3 linked regions of the Desulfomonile tiedjei DSM 6799 genome follow. The protein of the gene in region 3 interacts with the protein of the main gene of each other region in a pairwise test. Links are inferred from orthologs where the notes say so. Each region holds a gene or a part of one and is shown on either strand. Other genes may lie near its edges. The genes, in order: rplL, dnaX and dnaE.

Region 1 (2,833 bases), 4.6 Mb from region 3 along the record:
GCGTTAAGTGTTTCATTGCTCGTTTCTTCGTCCGGACGTTGCTTTCGATAGTCTTCGATAACCCTGTTCGGCCGGTCGTCAATCTTGTCTTCCAGCAACGTGTCTCTCAAAGAAGAAGAAACGATACGCTCTTCTATAAAGAGAGCGTCGAAGCTCGTAATGCCCCGTGCAGTAAGATCCTGAACGAATTGTTCAGCCTCATCCAGGGCGATTTCCTTGTTGCACGGCGCTACGACTTCACCTGTGGCTTCGTCTATAATGTCGTGGGCCAGGACTTTGCCCGCAAGATCCTCCACTTTCATCGTAAGCGGAGCGATAGGGCGCTGGGCGAGCCTTTTGAGAGCCGCACGGGTTATTTTCTTGTTTTTGCGTACCAGGACGTCTTCCGATCCTTCCACATAAATATCGGAAGGAGCCGAAGTGCCCACAAGCAGCTTCAGGTCGACTTTTCGCCGCAATCCGTCAGGCGTGATGAGAATCGTCTGCTTGTTGTAGAAATAATTCAATATCTCTTCACTGGAATATCCCAGTGCCTTGAGAAACACGGTAACAGGCAGCTTGCGCCTTCGATCTATGCGGACATACAGTCTGTCCTTCGGATCGAATTCGAAATCGATCCAGGAGCCTCGCAAAGGAATTATCCGCGAAGAGTAAAGCAACTTACCGCTTGCGTGTGTTTTACCTTTGTCATGATCGAAAAATATGCCTGGAGACCGATGCAACTGCGATACGATGACCCGTTCGGTCCCGTTAATGATGAACGTACCGTTTTCGGTCATGATCGGAATTTCACCGAAATAGACTTCCTGTTCTTTGACGTCTCTGATCGTTCGAGAATTGGTGTCCGGATCTACGTCCCATACAATCAATTGAACCGTAATTTTTAAAGGAACCGCGTAGGTAACGCCTTTCTGAAGGCATTCTTCTACGTTGTATTTTTCTTCACCCAGGGTGTATTTGATGAATTCCAGAGATGCCGTATCCGAAAAATCCTTAATAGGAAACACCGACCGGAACACTCCTTGAAGACCGATATCTTCACGCGCCTCGGGCGGGACATCAGCTTGCAGGAACCGATCGTAGGACTGCTTCTGAATCTCGATTAAATTGGGTATGCCGGCAATCTGCGGTATACGTGCAAAATTCTTCCTGAGCCTCTGTGAATGCACGGAAAAAGGACTCATGTTCTCCCTCTGATTGTGGTGACCTTAAAGGAGGATGTGAGGAGAGGTGTTCGCGAGTTCAGGCAGAGCACAGTACGACGTACTATGCTCTGCCCAATTCTGAAACCTAGCAGGTGAAATAGTTAAACGATCTCCACAGTGGCGCCTGATTCTTCCAGGGCTGCCTTGGCCTTCTCGGCATCTTCCTTAGAGACCCCTTCTTTCACCGGTTTCGGAACGCCTTCCACCAGATCCTTGGCTTCTTTGAGACCCAGATCGGTCAATGAACGTACAACTTTGATAACCTGGATCTTCTTGTCGCCGAAATCCTTCAGGATCACGTCGAATTCGGTTTTTTCCTCCACCGGGGCTGCTTCTCCACCGGCCACAGCACCAACTGCTGCTACAGCCATGGGCGCCGCCGCAGAAACCCCGAACTCTTCTTCCAGCTCTTTGACGAGTTGGCTCAACTCCAACACCGACATGTTGCGAATATAAGCCTTTACGTCGTCTTTACTGATTTCCGCCATAATATCCTCCTCGATTCGCTCTTCTAAAATACCGGGAACCCCATCGCTCCGCCTTCTGCGGACTACGATGAGGACGCTTTCTGTTCTTCAATGGCTTTCAGCACATTGAGAAAAGATCTGGGGACCGCCGCAAGGACATTGACAAAAGAACTCACAGGAGCCATCATCTGTCCCAATAAGCGACCCACAAGTTCCTCCCTGGAAGGAAGCTTGGAAAGTGTCTCAATTTCGGAAGGTTGAACCAACTTTCCCTTGAGCACACCACGGACCAGTTGTAGGTTCTGATGGGTTTTGGCAAAATCGAAAAGCACTTTTGCCATAGCCGGAACGGCATCTTCCGTGTTCGTCCACGCGGCAGCGCGGGGACCCGCGAGATCCGGGCCGACAGCGGATATCTCCGTATCCTGATACGCACGGCGTGTCAGGGTATTCTTCAAAACCTTGAACTTGATCCCCTTACTTCTCAGCTCACTCCTGAGCGAATTCATCTCTGAAACACTCAGGCCCTGATAATTCGTGAGGAAAAGAGCTTTTGCTTCCTGTAATTCCTCACGGAGCCAAGCTACCTGTTTTTCTTTTTCTTCTCTTTTCAAACTAGGATTTCCCCCTTTTGGTCGGAGGGAAACAGCGAATCGAGGCGAATCGGGTGGAAATCTTCTTGCACCCCTTTCTGGCCTCCGTCTAGGCTGGCTCTTGATTAAGTGCTAGCGCACGCCCGCTGTCTCCGACTTGGCCTTGAAAACGGAAAACTGTTGAAATCTGCTATCCAGTACTCCTAATACAAGTATCTACTTAACGAGATTTCGTACTTCTTGAGGATCTATTTTCACGCCTGGTCCCATGGTCGTTGAAATAGACATTCCCTTTAGATAGACCCCCTTGGACGTAGAGGGTTTCAGACGAACGATACTTTCCATGAGGGTCCTGAGATTTTCCGCCAACTTGTCCTTTCCGAAGGAAACCCGTCCAACGGGGACATGGACAATACCGGCTTTTTCTACACGGAATTCGACTTTGCCGCCCTTCAATTCCGTTACTGCACGACCCACATCAAAGGTTACGGTCCCCACCTTCGGGTTCGGCATCATGCCTCTGGGACCGAGAATTTTTCCGAGCTTACCGACCACGCCCATCATATCG
Region 2 (3,093 bases), 3.7 Mb from region 3 along the record:
CATCATACACCGTGCCGTTGACTGCGACAAAAGCGGGTCTGTTTTCACGGCCATCGTTCTTGGCAAGCCCCTCTCGGTCAAACTGTCTATCCACGGCAGCCCCCGAAAAAGATCACATTCAAAACTTGCAGACGGTTTTGTTTTGCTGCACGGTCAGAGTGAGGCGACTCACCCGACCGTGTACAATCAACTCTATAAGGAAGTGAATTCCAACTAAATGAGTGCGTGCAATTTCCAGCGATGTTCGCCGGCAATCTGATCGATCTGGAACTGGTCACCGTCGGAATAGTTCTCGAGAAGGTCTTTCAAGATGGTCGTCAGTTTCAGGGTGAACTTGTCCTGCTTCTCATCAGATTCATCGGATATCACGGTGACTATCAACTGAGTGTTTTCGTCAGAATAGATAGCTTGTTTTCCAACGAAAATGCGAGGATACCTCGGATTGCTCGATAATTCGCAGTTACCAAGTTTTTCCACGGCTCGGGGTTGTCTGGGCCCGGCAAGGTGCGAACGTCCTGAGCAGCTTTTACATCCAGCCATAATAACATCTCCTCATTAGATCGTACTAGCAGGTTAGAAATTTGAGTCACCTCTGTCAAGAAGGGATCTCCTTGAATTTCAAGATCCCCCTGACCCAATCACATCTTAGGCAACGCTAAGATCTTGATATCCTCTACAAAGCTTCCGTCGAATTCCGAGAGAATGGCTTTCGTTATAGGATTCTCGACTGCTTCCGTTTTCAGAGCGCGGTTGAAGTCGCTTTCTCCATCCGAAGGCCCTGCATAGGGATCTTTGGTGTCCAGGGAGGTGGGAGCCGCCAACGTCAAAATTTTGATGTGCGCTCCTCCGAAGAAATCCTGCAGCAAGGTGCCAAGTTCCGGCTTCTTAGCCAACCTGGACTCGAAGCTTTCTTTATGAATCTTTTTGGTGAAACCGATTTCAACTTCTGTAGGACCGAACAAAAGCAGATTCCCGTGATCCATTACGGACGGCAAAATGGATTCGTTTTCAGACCTGAACCGATCCTTGAGATCTGCCCATACCTCATCCGGACTTCCGGACGGAAGCGGCATGATCTGAGTGATGGTGAACGTCTCCGGGGGAATATCTTCCGGAGGATCCGGTCGAGTATCGGGTACTGCAGCCACAGGCCGCAAAGTGCTCGTTTCAGCCTTCTTCGATTTTGGAGGGGGCTCCGACGAAGGTCTGGGTTTCGGACTTGCCGGAAGACCCTTATCAATGCGGCGGATGATCTCTGCGAGATCGGTGAGTTCAGGCGCATACGCCATCTTGAGGATGGTCATCTCCATGGTCACCCAGGGATTTCCGGAACGCCTGATTTCTCCTTCACTCTTCAGAAGAATGCTGAATAGGTTTTGGAGTTCCTGGGGTGAAGAGCGTCCGGAAATGTCCTCCATGTCTTGAATCTCGGAAGGCGGCGCTTCAATCAAACCTTCTGTTCGAGCATTCCGGGGAATACTCCGAGCTACAATGAGATTGCGGACATACTGGATCAAATCCATCACGATTTGTTCCGGATCGAATCCTTGCTGAAAGAGTTCGTGAACGATCTTCAAGGACTCTGCAGGATCCCTGTCCAGCACAGCAGTGACGAGTCTGCCGAAACAGTCTTTCCCGACAATTCCGAGGATTTGCGTCACGTCCTGGACAGTTATCCGCTGAGACGAGAATGCGATAATCTGATCCAAGAGACTCAATCCATCCCTGAACGAACCGCCCGCCTCCCGTGCGAGCAGGATGAGCGCTTCCTCTTCGGCCTGAATCCCCTCCTGCACCAGGATTTTTTCCATTCCGTCGGCAATTTCTTTGACCGAAATAGTCCGAAAATTAAACCGCTGGCACCGGGAGTTTATCGTGGGCGGAACCTTGTGGGATTCTGTAGTGGCGAAGATAAATTTCACGTGTGACGGCGGTTCTTCAAGTGTCTTGAGCAACGCGTTGAATGCATTGATCGAGATCATGTGGACTTCATCGATGATGATGATCTTGTACCGGGAAGCTACAGGCGGGTACTTTATGTTCTCATTGATCTCACGGATATTTTCCACCGACGTATTGGATGCGCCGTCAATCTCCTGAACATCGACGGAGGTCCCCGAGCTTATCTCTTTGCAGCTCGTGCATGAATTGCAGGGATTCGGATCGGCTGCGTCGCGGCCCGAACAATTGAGCGATTTGGCCAGAATGCGTGCAACCGTGGTTTTGCCGACGCCGCGTACACCGCAGAATAAGAAGGCATGCGCTACCCGACCCGAAATGATGGAATTCGAGAGAGTCTGAACCACATGGCCTTGTCCGACTACTTCGGAGAATGTGGAGGGTCTGTACTTTCTTGCGAGAACCAGATATGATGGCATTTGTGCGAGGCATCCGATGCCGTGAGAAACGACCACGGCCGGTGATCGGGATTGAGGGCCGGTCCCCGAGATTACTTCCGCTGCTTCCTTCCGGACCTGACGGGTTCAGTAACTCCAGACCGCCCTCTCCGACCACCGGCTATGGCCGCTTCACCGGCGCGTTCGGGAAGGATCGGCAAAACTCAGCGAGTGTACCAGATTATTTCCGCGCTCGTCAAGATCCAGGCAAGAACAATCCGGTATTCTTCCCGCGTGGAGTCCGGAACGATTGACAATCCTTAGTGCCGAAACCTGATATTAAGATCCTGTTGTACCCATTCCCCTGCACTGTGAAGGGGTTCACACAATACATATTGTATCTGTCCGTTTTTTTTCCGGACAGTTCCCCGGATAACAAAATTCAACCATAGATTCGGCACACATTTCAGGCCATTCCAGGGTACAGTGGAAGTGCCGACAAATCGCGATCTCTTCATCGACGCGTCTGAACAGGTGCTTCACTCCGTAGTCCGCAATTCAACGTGAATCTTTTTCATCAAACCATTTAACGCGAATCCTTCTTCTCAGTCAACACAAGTAATAAACCATGAGGAGGCGATTATGAAAATCGTGAAGGTATTGTTTTCCTGTGCACTTATGACTGTTTTGCTGATGGCTGCAGATATGGGGTTCGCGCTGCAAAATCCTGCCTTGCAGACACCGGGTCAGGAATTTC
Region 3 (4,131 bases):
CCCCCCTTTTATAAAGGGGGGCCAGGGGGGATTCTGAACTAAACCCCTGAAATCCCCCTGAATCCCCCTTTACAAAAGGGGGACATTGACGGCCTTCTTGACACCAGAAGGTGTCCATTTAAGCAACTTCGACCCTAAAGTTAGCGCATATGCCCACGAGGAGTGTCCCTACCAATCTGTTTCGGGCTCGATTCAGGGACAGGGACGTCACGACCATTTCCGGAAATCCATCTCAGCCCTGTGCGTATGAACCTTACTCCAAAGTAACCGCCGGATAGCCCAGGACATCTTTGATTTCCGTTATGAATTCTTCCGATGGATCGCATTCCACGGCTGGGAGTGAAATAAGTATTTCAGATCTGTTGGGTATGGATACGGAGACTTTTACGGGAACCCGTCCTCTGTGCTTCGAGAAAATCTTCTTTAATTGGGGAACGTGACGCGGATCGGCTCCTAATGCAGTTATCCGTATCCGTATACCTTTGCTCATGCGACGAGGAGCCTCATCCAGGGGGTAGATTTCGTGAGCCAGCATTTTGGGTGATTCCTTGTCGCCTTCTCTTACACCCGACACCATGAGCGGCTCGCTCGATTGCAGCAAATCTCTGGTTAGCTTGTACAAATCCGCAAAGACGGTTACCTCGGTAATACCCGTGAGATCTTCCAGAGATACGAACGCCATGCGGTCGCCTTTTTTCGTCTGGATTTCTTTGATCTTTTTAACCATGCCAGCCATTCGGACGAGAGATTGCGGTTCAGTGGCAGCGAGCGTCTGGGACGAGGCGTTACAGTACTTTTCGATAATATCCATGAAATTCATTAATGGATGGCCTGTGACATAAAACCCCATCAACTCTTTTTCCAACTGGAGTTTATACAAATCGTCCCATTCTTCCATATCTTGCACGGACGAACTCGCGGCAGGTGCAGCAACCTCGCATTCACCCGCAAATAGATTGAATTGTCCGTTGGTCTTCTCTTTCTGAAAACTGGAGGCTTCCTCGATCACAGTATCAAGTTGTTCGGCCATGGACCTTCGTGAATGCCCCAGACCGTCCATTGCGCCGCATTTGATCAGGCTCTCGATCACCTTCTTGTTTGTGCGTCGGAGATCCACTCTGCGGCAGAAGTCGTACAACGAGCAGAAGGGCCCGTCTTCGGACCGAGATTCCAGAATGGACACCACCGCCGATTCCCCTACATTCTTTACCGCACTGAGCCCAAATCGTATTTTTCCGCCTGACACGCTAAACGTCTGAAGCGATTCGTTCACATGAGGAGGCAATACTTCAATCCCCATGTTTGCACACTCGGAGATGTACATCGTGATCTTGTCGGTATTGCCGGTCTCGCAACTCAGTTGAGCAGCCATGAATTCAGCCGGAAAATGGGCCTTCAGGTAAGCCGTCTGATAGGTGACCATCGCATATGCAGCGGAATGCGATTTATTGAATCCATAGCCTGCGAACTTCTCCATAAGCTCGAATATGAATGCCGCACGTTCCGGATCGATTTTGTTTTTCGCGGCGCCCTTCTCAAATCGGATCTTCTGCTCGGCCATTTCCTCGGGTTTCTTTTTTCCCATGGCACGTCTGAGCAGGTCGGCCTCACCGAGGGAATAATCAGCCAGAACTTTCGATATGTTCATGACCTGTTCCTGGTACACGATAACGCCGTACGTCTCTTTGAGAATCGGTTCCAGCTCGGGCAGCGGGTATTCAATGGAGGTTCGACCGTGCTTACGATTGATGAAGTCGTCCACCATTCCCGATTCCAGCGGTCCCGGTCTGTAGAGCGCGAGAATGGCGATGAGATCCTCGAACACCGATGGTTTGAATTTTGTCAGCACGTCCCGCATTCCGGACGATTCAAGCTGGAAAATTCCCAGGGTATCGCCCTTTGCGAGCATGCTAAACGTCTCCGGGTCGTCAAGCTGAATGGCTGTAAGATCGAGAATCGTTTCCCGGCCGGATTCAATGAGTTTCAGTGCCTGATCGATTACGGTAAGCGTTTTGAGCCCGAGAAAATCAAATTTCACCAATCCTATCTTTTCCACCCACGTCATGTCGAACTGAGTGATCGTCTCACCGTTGTTTCCAATGTACAGCGGCAGGTGCTCCACCAGCGGCTTGTCCGAGATCACGATCCCTGCGGCATGTGTTGACGCATGGCGAGTCAATCCTTCCAGGGATCGGGCCGTGTTGATGAGATCTGCCACTTCAGGACGCTTCATCATTTCTTTGAGACGAGGCTCTTCTTTCAAAGCCTTGTCCAGTGTCATCTTCAGGGCTTCAGGTATCAATTTGGAAATCTGATCCGCCACAGCGTACGGAAATCCTAGAACCCTGGCCACATCTCTCACCACGGCTTTCGCCTGCATTCTCCCGAAAGTGATGATCTGAGCAACATTGTCCTTGCCGTATCGTGTGGAAACATACTCGATGACACGGTCGCGACCTTCCATGCAGAAATCCACGTCGATATCAGGCATGCTCTTGCGTTCCGGATTGAGAAAGCGCTCGAACAGGAGATTGTAGCGAATGGGGTCAATATCGGTAATGCCGAGACAGTACGCGGCAAGAGATCCCGCAGCCGAGCCGCGACCGGGTCCTACGGGAATTCTGTTCTTCTTTGCGAAACCGATAAAATCTGCCACGATGAGAAAATAGCCTGAGAAACCCATATCCTGGATCATGCGGATTTCATACTCGATCTGGTCGTGATACCGTTTGTAAAGCGCATCATCCATTGCACCCTGTTCGATCAAACGAGCCGTTTTTTCTTTGAATCCCGCCTGGGCTTGTTCCGCGAAGAGGTCTCTGAGTGATTTACCTTCTCCCGGGTCGAATCGCGGCATGTGTATTTTGCCGAATTCCAGGACAAGGTTGCATTTATCTGCAATGACTCGAGTATTCTTGATTGCCTCAGGAATATGGCGAAAATGGTGATACATCTGTTCCGGAGATTTGAAGAAGAACTGGTCCGAACTAAAGCTCATTCGGTCCGTATCTTCCATCTTCTTGCCGGTCTGAATGCAGAGAAGAATCTCGTGTGCTCTGTGATCCTCTCTATGGAGATAATGGCAGTCATTGGTTGCAACGAGGTCAACGTCCAATTTTGCAGCAAGTTCTATGAGCCCCTTGTTGACTTTGCGTTGCTCATCCATCCCGTTTTCCTGAAGTTCCAGATAGTAGCGTTCCTTTCCGAAGAGTTCACGGAACCACTCCGCTGATTTCAGGGCGTCGTTTTCGTCTCCCGCAAGCAACAGGGACGGCACTTCACCGGACAAACAGGAACTCAGGCAGATAAGCCCTTCGCTATGCTGTTGCAGCAATTCTTTGTCAATTCTGGGCTTGTAATAGAAGCCTTCCTGATAGGCTTTCGTCACGAGCTTGCAGAGATTCCTGTACCCCTTCTCGTTTTCGCAAAGCAGAATCAGATGATAGTAGGCTACCTGCCCCGCTTTCGCGTTGTGATCGAAGCGGGACTCCGGAGCAATGTACAGCTCGCAACCAATGATCGGCTTGATACCATTGGATTTCACCTGAGAGTAAAACTCCATTGCACCGAAGAGGTTTCCATGATCCGTCACCGCAAGCGCGGGCATTTTGTATTCCTTTGCCGCCGCTATCAGATCCGGAATGCGAATTGCCCCGTCCAGCAAAGAGTATTGGGTGTGAAGGTGCAGATGGACGAAATCCGAGGTGGGCATCAGAACTCCTTAATTATTGTTATTATTTATCTTTTTCTTTAGGTTCTCAAACATATCATTGTTAAACATGAGGCGCAAGAGATGGCATGTGGATTCGGGATCTACACCCGGTGCAAGGAAATTTTCCTATGGTTTCTTCGTGGGAACTCACACTAATTCGCTTTTCTTTTCGTAATCTGGGTGGCTGGAGCTATCTTTCGCTCCGGACGACGCAAAGCCGTCTATTACCAATGTGCTTTCACAAAGGGAATATTGAGAAACCTGTTATTTGCCGGTCCCGGCAAATCTCCTTCGCTACGAACGCCACGTCTTGGCGTGGCTGACTTCGCTTCGGAGACATGCCGGGACCGGATTGTCAGATGTTTACTTCTTTGAACGCACATTCGTATAATCACTCCGCTCAGGACACTCCAGCCTTC

What was found.
Region 1: the proteins of dnaE (region 3) and rplL interact in binary tests that used the Escherichia coli proteins (3 or more experiments, as listed by UniProt). The link is inferred for Desulfomonile tiedjei DSM 6799 from one-to-one orthologs.
Region 2: the proteins of dnaE (region 3) and dnaX interact in binary tests that used the Escherichia coli proteins (3 or more experiments, as listed by UniProt). The link is inferred for Desulfomonile tiedjei DSM 6799 from one-to-one orthologs.

The regions. Positions count from the first base shown.
Region 1 is NC_018025.1:6,057,266-6,060,098, reverse strand. Bases 1-2,677 are described here. They hold rplL (50S ribosomal protein L7/L12), read right to left. Parts: upstream 1,694-2,677; coding sequence 1,307-1,693; downstream 1-1,306. Other genes in these bases: rplA (50S ribosomal protein L1), read right to left, coding at 2,482-2,677; rplJ (50S ribosomal protein L10), read right to left, coding at 1,756-2,286; rpoB (DNA-directed RNA polymerase subunit beta), read right to left, coding at 1-1,184. In the rest of the region: more of rplA, read right to left, coding at 2,678-2,833. UniProt on the Escherichia coli protein: The binding site for several of the GTPase factors involved in protein synthesis (IF-2, EF-Tu, EF-G and RF3). Is thus essential for accurate translation.
Region 2 is NC_018025.1:5,157,708-5,160,800, reverse strand. Bases 9-2,945 are described here. They hold dnaX (DNA polymerase III subunit gamma/tau), read right to left. Parts: upstream 2,379-2,945; coding sequence 639-2,378; downstream 9-638. Other genes in these bases: DESTI_RS22075 (hypothetical protein), read right to left, coding at 214-540; DESTI_RS29280 (DUF2231 domain-containing protein), read right to left, coding at 9-94. In the rest of the region: more of DESTI_RS29280, read right to left, coding at 1-8; DESTI_RS22065 (Spy/CpxP family protein refolding chaperone), read left to right, coding at 2,979-3,093. UniProt on the Escherichia coli protein: Part of the beta sliding clamp loading complex, which hydrolyzes ATP to load the beta clamp onto primed DNA to form the DNA replication pre-initiation complex.
Region 3 is NC_018025.1:1,408,008-1,412,138, reverse strand. What follows is about bases 54-4,028. They hold dnaE (DNA polymerase III subunit alpha), read right to left. Parts: upstream 3,713-4,028; coding sequence 254-3,712; downstream 54-253. UniProt on the Escherichia coli protein: DNA polymerase III is a complex, multichain enzyme responsible for most of the replicative synthesis in bacteria. This DNA polymerase also exhibits 3' to 5' exonuclease activity. The alpha chain is the DNA polymerase catalytic subunit.